DNA from 2 places in the Citrobacter enshiensis genome. Region 1 is predicted to be linked to the other one. Evidence: predicted binding sites of a transcription regulator. Region 1 holds the regulator's gene; the other holds the start of a gene.
The links. The regulator PhoB, encoded in region 1, activates phosphate uptake and scavenging genes when phosphate is short. The targets are predictions, from matches to a motif close to CTGTCATAAAACTGNCNNAT.
Positions count from the first base shown of each region.

Region 2: the regulator PhoB is predicted to act here: its motif matches at 2,421-2,440, upstream of phnC (phosphonate ABC transporter ATP-binding protein).

Region 1 covers NZ_CP119862.1:3,661,695-3,665,909, forward strand. Annotated here, with positions in the region: gene phoR (phosphate regulon sensor histidine kinase PhoR) at 208-1,503, opposite strand; gene phoB (phosphate response regulator transcription factor PhoB) at 1,560-2,249, opposite strand; gene sbcD (exonuclease subunit SbcD) at 2,442-3,644, shown strand; gene sbcC (exonuclease subunit SbcC) at 3,641-4,215, shown strand, end outside.
Region 2 covers NZ_CP119862.1:4,439,007-4,443,221, forward strand. Annotated here, with positions in the region: gene crfC (clamp-binding protein CrfC) at 1-899, opposite strand, end outside; gene P2W74_RS21150 (zinc ribbon domain-containing protein YjdM) at 1,479-1,814, shown strand; gene yjdN (VOC family metalloprotein YjdN) at 1,948-2,394, shown strand; gene phnC (phosphonate ABC transporter ATP-binding protein) at 2,527-3,315, shown strand; gene phnD (phosphonate ABC transporter substrate-binding protein) at 3,381-4,215, shown strand, end outside.

The DNA.
Region 1 (4,215 bases):
TAAAGCAAGATGGGATCCAAAAACCAGAACAATATACCAGGATGAATATACGGCTTAGAACAAAACACCATCCATAAGAAAAAGTCATGGCTAATCATGCGAACAAAAAAGCATCAGACGTTGAAAAATTCAGCGGGTGAATCTTTACCGCAAAGAAAAAAAGCCAGCATTCGCTGGCTTATGGAAAGATAATCTTACATTGCAACATTAAGCATTATTTTTGGCAATTAAACGTTCCGGCAGAACAAAACTAAACCGCGTTCCTTTCCCCACGGTGCTGTCGATAATCAATCGACTGTCGTGATGATTTAATGCGTGCTTAACAATCGCCAGACCCAAACCGCTGCCGCCAGTTTGCCGTGATCGCGCCTTATCCACCCGGTAAAAACGTTCAGTCAGACGCGGGATATGTTCAGGGGCAATGCCCGGCCCATCATCCTGCACGCTGAACTCCACGCCCTGCGCGGCGAGCTGCCAGCGCACGGTGATATGCGTCCCCGCCGGGGTGTGATTCACCGCGTTATACACCAGATTCGAAATCGCACTACGCAACTGATCATCATTGCCCAGCACGCAAAGCTGACTGTCGACCTCAAACGTGAAGCTATGCTTCTGCTGACTTAACGTTTGCGCCTCGCGTTCAACGACGCGCAGCATCATCGGTACGTCCACGCGTTCGTTGAGCAGCAGTACAGGCGCAGCCTCAATTTTCGACAGCGTCAGTAACTGTTTCACCAGCCCTTCCATGCGGTGCGTTTGCTCGCGCATCGTATGCAGCGCTTTTTCCCGCGTGGCCCCCTCCAGAGACTGTTCCTGCATCATCTCCAGATAGCCCTGCAACACGGTGAGCGGCGTACGCAGCTCATGGCTGACGTTGGCGAAAAAGTTTCGCCGAGCCCCTTCGAGCTGGTGCATTTGCGTCACATCACGCGCCACCATCAACAACTGCTTGTCGGTGTAGGGCATCACCCGAATCTCCAGATGCCGTCCGGTGTTTAACACCAAATTGAGCGGTCGGGTGAAATCGCGTGTTTTCAGATACTGCGTAAATTCCGGATAACGCAGCAAGTTGAGGATGTTCTGCCCACTGTCATCAGGCCAGCGTAATCCCAGCACCTGTTGCGCCAGGCCGTTACACCAAAAGATGCCCCCTTCCTCCGTGGTCAGCACCACCGCATCGGGCAGCGATTCCGCCCCGCTGCGAAAACGTTTAATGAGATTCCCCAGTTCACGGCGGCGTTTCTTGTTACGCAGCTGCATTTGATGCAGGCCGTACAGCAGCGGCTCCCAGCTTCCGCTTCCCGGTGGCGGCGTCATACTTCTGTCGACCCACAACCACCAGGAGAGACGTAATAAATTCCAGAAATGCCAGATGAGCAGTCCCGTTACCGACGCCAGTAAAAACCAGGGCAGATAACCAAAAAATACACTAAGGATAAACGCCGGGAGGCAGCAAAGTATCAGCTCCAGCACCAGCCTTTTCCATGACAGCCGTTCCAGCACGCGTCACACTCCATTCACGATTTGAAAGCCTTGCCAGCCTGACCGGCGGCAAGGCGTCAGAAGCGGGTCGAAAAGCGATACCCTGTCCCACGTACGGTTTGTACCATGCGGTCATGACCGCTATGTTCCAGCGCTTTACGCAGACGGCGAATATGGACGTCGACCGTACGGTCCTCCACATACACGTTGGTGCCCCAGACGTGGTTTAGCAGTTGCTCACGACTGTAGACGCGTTCGGGATGCGTCATAAAGAAGTGCAGCAATTTGAATTCGGTAGGTCCCATATCAAGCGGGTTTTCCCCGGTCATCACCCGGTGCGATGTCGGGTCGAGGCTCAGTCCTTGCATCTCAATCACCTCTTCGACCGCCATCGGTGAAATGCGTCGCATGACCGCTTTGATCCGCGCGACCAGCTCCTTGGGCGAGAACGGTTTTGTGACATAGTCGTCCGCCCCCGTTTCCAGTCCACGTACGCGGTCTTCCTCTTCCCCTCTTGCCGTTAGCATAACGACAGGAATCTCGCGGGTCATCGCCTCACGTTTGAGATGCTTGATGAACTGAAGGCCAGAACCGCCCGGCAACATCCAGTCCAGCAGGATCAGATCTGGCCAGGGTTCATTCAGTTGGTTCACTGCACTGTCATAATCTTCGGCTTCGACTGGCTGAAAGCCATTTTGCTCAAGCACGAAACAGACCATTTCGCGAATTGGAGCTTCATCTTCTACGACCAGAATACGTCTCGCCATGATTTGCCCTGTTATAGAGTTGCTAGTCATCATTATCAATGCGGCGCCATTATGCGTCAGATTTATGACAGATTTATGAAAAAAAGCGTCAATCCCCACGCCAGATTGTTGATTTATGACACCCCATAAACAAGATATTAACCTCCCTGAAAGGTTATAATCCCGTTCACGCTTTTTCGCCATGGAACTGTTATGCGCATCCTACACACCTCTGACTGGCATCTCGGCCAAAACTTCTACAGTAAAAGCCGCGCCGACGAGCACCAGGCCTTTCTTGACTGGCTGCTGGAAACGGCGCAATCCCGGCAGGTGGATGCGATCATTGTTGCAGGCGATATTTTTGATACGGGCTCGCCGCCAAGCTATGCCCGCGAGCTGTACAACAGTTTTGTCGTCAATTTACAGCAAACAGGCTGTCATCTGGTGGTATTGGCCGGAAACCATGATTCTGTCGCCACGCTCAACGAGTCACGCGAAATTCTGGCGTTTCTGAACACCACCGTGGTCGCCAGCGCGGGACATGCGCCGCACTATCTTCACCGTCGCGACGGTACGCCAGGCGCCGTGCTGTGCCCAATTCCTTTTTTACGTCCGCGTGACATCATCACCAGTCAGGCCGGTCTCAGCGGTCGCGAAAAACAGCAGCATCTGCTCACCGCCATCACCGACTATTATCAGCTGCAATATCAGCAAGCCTGCGAACTGCGCGGCGAACAACCGCTGCCGATTATTGCCACCGGGCACCTGACGACCGTCGGCGCCAGTAAAAGTGACGCGGTACGTGACATCTACATTGGCACCCTGGATGCCTTTCCGGCACAAAATTTCCCCCCTGCCGATTACATCGCGCTGGGGCACATTCACCGAGCGCAGGTGATTGGCGGGACGGAACATATTCGCTACTGCGGTTCTCCCATCGCGCTGAGCTTTGATGAGTGCGGAAAAAGCAAATGCGTTCATCTGGTGAGTTTCGAAAACGGAAAACTGCATTCAACAGAGATCCTCACCGTTCCGGTCACCCAGCCGCTGGCGGTGCTGAAAGGCGATTTAGCGGCCATTACCGAACAACTTGCGTCGTTTAAGAACGCCGCGCAACACCCCCCAGTGTGGCTGGATATCGAAATCACCACCGACGAGTACCTGCACGATATGCAGCGAAAAATTCAGGCGTTAACTGACGATCTCCCGGTAGAGGTCCTGCTGGTGCGGCGTAGTCGGGAACAACGTGAGCGGAGCATAGCGAATGAGCGACGCGAAACCCTGAGCGAACTGAGCGTGGAAGAGGTTTTTGAGCGTCGTCTGGCGCTGGAAGAGCTGGAGGTTCCCCAGCGTGAACGCCTCAACCAGTTGTTCAGCACTACCTTACACACTCTCGCCGGGGAACATGACGCATGAAAATAATCAGCCTGCGCCTGAAAAACCTGAACTCCCTGAAAGGGGAATGGAAAATCGATTTTACGGCGGAACCGTTCGCCAGCAACGGACTGTTCGCCATTACCGGCCCGACCGGTGCCGGGAAAACCACCCTGCTGGATGCCATTTGCCTTGCGCTGTATCACGAAACGCCGCGCCTGAGCACACTCTCGCAGTCACAAAACGATCTGATGACCCGCGACACCGCAGAATGTCTGGCGGAAGTCGAATTTGAGGTCAAAGGCGAAGCCTACCGCGCGTTCTGGAGCCAAAACCGCGCCCGCAATCAGCCAGACGGTAATTTGCAGACGCCTCGCGTGGAGCTGGCGCGCTGCGCAGACGGAAAAATTCTCGCCGATAAGGTCAAAGACAAGCTGGAGATGACCGCCTCGCTGACCGGGCTGGATTACGGGCGCTTTACCCGTTCTATGCTGTTGTCGCAGGGGCAGTTCGCCGCGTTCCTGAATGCCAAACCCAAAGAGCGCGCCGAACTGCTGGAAGAGCTGACCGGCACCGAAATTTATGGCCAGATTTCGGCAATGGTCTTTGAGAA
Region 2 (4,215 bases), 780 kb from region 1:
AGCGGGACGGATTTACCCACCGCGGCGATTGCCTGGCGCACCTCGTCATCGGAGATCGACTTCAGTTGGGTGTAGTCCATCACCGCCAGCACCGCAGAAGCGCGGGCCAGCTGTTCGTTAAGCATGGTTTGCAGGTGGGGTTGTCCAGCTTCGTTTGGCCCTGGCGTATCCAGTAAAGTCAATTGCCCCGGCGCATTCTCCAGCCCCGCCAGATGCACAAACTCAACCTCAATCACCGGAATATGTTCAATGGCGGCGTAGGCGGAAAACGGAAAATCAACCTCCAGCGCTTTTGACAAACGCACCAGATCGTTCAGGCTCTTCAGACAGTGGAAAATAGGCTGTGCGCCCAGGTAATGACGCTCGAACGCCTCGCCTTGTTCAATGCGCTGGATGAGGCTATTCATGTCTTTGTCGATTTCCAGCGCCAGTGTCAGATGCTGGCGATCGCACGCTTGCAGTCGTTGTTGCAACGTGTGCATCAGCGAATCAATCGGGGCGACATGGGAAAAAAGCAGCACCGGTTCCTGCTGACCCGGAGTGTGACGAATCAACGTCGGCAGTGCGGTCATCGGGCGATTGCGATTGGGTAACACTTCCGTTCCGACAATTGCGTTAATCGTCGTCGATTTTCCCGCTTTCATGGTGCCAACGATAGCCAGGACCATTTCCAGCCGCGTAATTTTACGCAACTCATTGTTCAGCATGGCGTGTTGGGCCGCGATGCCACGGGCGCTAAAATGCGGGGGCGGAATATTGTCCCCACTCGTTTCGTTTCCCTCGTTCCCACTCTCCAGCATCGTCGGTGAAAATGCGGGTAATTGCCTGAGATGCGAGAGCGAGAGTAATAACAAACGCTCGGCTTCCTGACTTAATTCATAGATTGTCTGTGTGTGCATGAAAAATCTTTCCTTAACGCAAATTTTTATTACTTTTATTTAGCCGCGATTTTTATTATGAATTTTCGGCATATTTAATTACGTGTAGAAAATATTTAAAAAAATAAACCTCTGATGATAATAAGGAATGTATCAATGCTGACTGACCGCTGGCGCTGGGCCTCTCGCTTACCGTAAAACGTAAGAAAGATAAAGGGATGCGTTGAATACATGTCACTTGAATTATGATGGATATATAAAATGCCAGACTCATTAACGTCATTCTTACCTACCTAAATTAGGGGGGGTAAGATTACGCTCACTAACAAAAAATCAGTACGTGTTAGCGTCGGTGGCTCATTATTATCAGAAGGTTTACCTCACCTTATCTTAAATAGCAAAACGTAGCAATTTCCCTTAAAAAAATCGCCATGATACTTTTCTTGCTCTCGCCGCGACCTTCGGCCGCAGGTTGGCATATTCTTAAGTTGGGGAATAGTCCCGACAACATTAAGGATTTTATGTATAATTGCGGCCTTTTTCGGCAATCTGCCATTATTTGGGCGCTTTTGCCCCTGCTGACTTTTTGAGGAAATCCACATGTCATTACCCCATTGCCCACAATGCAACTCCGAATATACCTACGAAGATAACGGCATGTTCATCTGCCCGGAATGCGCTCACGAATGGAACGATGCAGAACCGGCTCACGACAGCGATGAACTGATTGTGAAAGATGCCAACGGCAATCTGCTGGCAGACGGCGACAGCGTCACCGTGGTTAAAGATCTGAAGGTGAAAGGCAGCTCTTCGATGCTGAAGATCGGCACCAAAGTGAAGAACATCCGTCTGGTGGAAGGCGACCATAACATCGATTGCAAAATTGATGGTTTTGGCCCAATGAAGCTGAAATCCGAGTTTGTGAAAAAGAACTGATCGTCTTTTGTAGGCCGGATAAGGCATTCCGCCGCTATCCGGCATTTATTGCCCGATGGCGGGCTGCGATTCGGACCTACTGTACAAAATTCGAACTACACTTAACTGGCTTCTTTTACCTGAGGTAATCATTATGCCGTTAAGTCCCTACATCTCTTTTGCCGGCAATTGCGCCGACGCCATCGCGTACTACCATCAGACATTGGGCGCAGAGCTGCTCTACAAAATCAACTTCGGTGAAATGCCCAAATCGGCGCAGGACAGCGAAGACGGTTGCCCGTCCGGGATGACGTTCCCCGATACCGCCATCGCCCACGCCAACGTGCGCATTGCGGGTAGCGATATCATGATGAGTGATGCAATTGCATCTGGAAACGCAAACTACTCCGGCTTCACGCTGGTGCTTGATACGCAAAATGTCGAAGAAGGAAAACGCTGGTTTGACAACCTTGCCGCCAAAGGCCAAATCGAAATGGACTGGCAAGAAACCTTCTGGGCGCACGGATTCGGTAAAGTGACCGATCAGTACGGCGTGCCGTGGATGATTAACGTTGTGAAACAACCGCAGCCTACCGAGTAACCTGACGGGAGGCTCGCCCTCCCGTACTGTCATCAATCTCTCCTCAACTCTTCATCATCAAGTCACCAACCCTTAACAAAATCGTCACATTAATCCGCCACGATGGGTCCACTTTTTTAGTGAGGCCGCACCATGCAAACGATGATTCGTGTCGAGAAACTCTCCAAAACGTTCAATCAGCAGCAGGCGCTACACGCCGTTGATATGGACATCGCTTCCGGTGAGATGGTGGCTCTGCTTGGCCCGTCCGGTTCCGGCAAATCCACCCTTTTACGTCACTTAAGCGGTTTGATTACCGGCGATAAATCGCCAGGCAGTCATGTGGAGCTAATGGGGCGTACCGTCCAGCGCGAAGGCCGTCTGGCACGCGACATCCGCAAAAGCCGCGCCCACACGGGTTACATCTTCCAGCAGTTCAATCTGGTGAACCGTCTGACCGTACTCGAGAACGTGCTGATCGGTGCACTCGGCAGCACGCCGTTCTGGCGTACCTGTTTTAGCTGGTTCAGCCTGGAGCAGAAACAGCACGCATTGCAGGCGCTGACCCGCGTCGGGATGGCGCACTTTGCATATCAACGCGTTTCAACACTCTCTGGCGGCCAGCAGCAGCGCGTGGCCATCGCCCGCGCTCTGATGCAGCAGGCGAAGGTCATTCTGGCCGATGAGCCGATCGCCTCGCTGGACCCGGAATCCGCGCGCATCGTGATGGACACCCTGCGCGATATCAATCAGACCGACGGCATCACCGTGGTCGTCACGCTGCATCAGGTGGATTACGCCCTGCGCTACTGCGAACGCATTGTCGCACTGCGCCAGGGACACGTGTTCTATGACGGCAGCAGCCAGCACTTTGATAACGAAAGATTTGACCATCTCTACCGCAGCATGAACCGCGTCGAACAGAACGCGCAGGCTGCTTAATTTAACTGAAAAGACCAGGCAGATAAGTGAAATAGCCTGGAACAATGTCTAAGTGAGGAACATAGATGAGCTATAAAGCCGTTGCCGCGCTGGCCTTCACCAGCATGTTCAGCATCAGCACCTTGCTAAGTCCGGCTCATGCCGAAGAGCAGGAAAAAGCGCTGAACTTTGGCATTATTTCGACCGAATCACAGCAAAACCTGAAGCCCCAGTGGGAACCGTTCCTGAAGGATATGGAAAAGTCACTGGGCATAAAAGTGAACGCCTTCTTCGCCCCGGACTACGCCGGGATCATTCAGGGGATGCGCTTTAACAAAGTCGATATCGCCTGGTACGGCAACCTCTCAGCGATGGAAGCGGTGGATCGCGCCAACGGTCAGGTCTTCGCCCAGACGGTCGCCGCCGATGGATCGCCCGGCTACTGGAGCGTGCTGATCGTCAACAAAGACAGTCCGATCAACAACCTGAACGATCTGATCGCCAAACGTAAGGATCTGACCTTCGGTAACGGCGATCCCAATTCCACGTCAGGCTTCCTCGTCCCCGGTTACTACGTCTTCGCCAAAAACAACATCGCCGCCAGCGACTTCAAACGCACCGTCAACGCCGGACACGAAACCAACGCGCTGGCCGTCGCCAATAAGCAGGTGGATGTCGCCACCAACAACACCGAAAACCTCGACAAGCTGAAAACCTCCGCGCCGGAAAAGCTGAACGCGCTGAAGGTTATCTGGAAGTCGCCGCTGATCCCGGGCGATCCGATCGTCTGGCGTAAGAATCTCTCCGAAACCACCAAGGACAAGGTGTACGACTTCTTCATGAATTACGGCAAAACGCCGGAAGAGAAAACCACCCTGGAACGCCTGGGCTGGGCGCCGTTCCGCGCCTCCAGCGATCTGC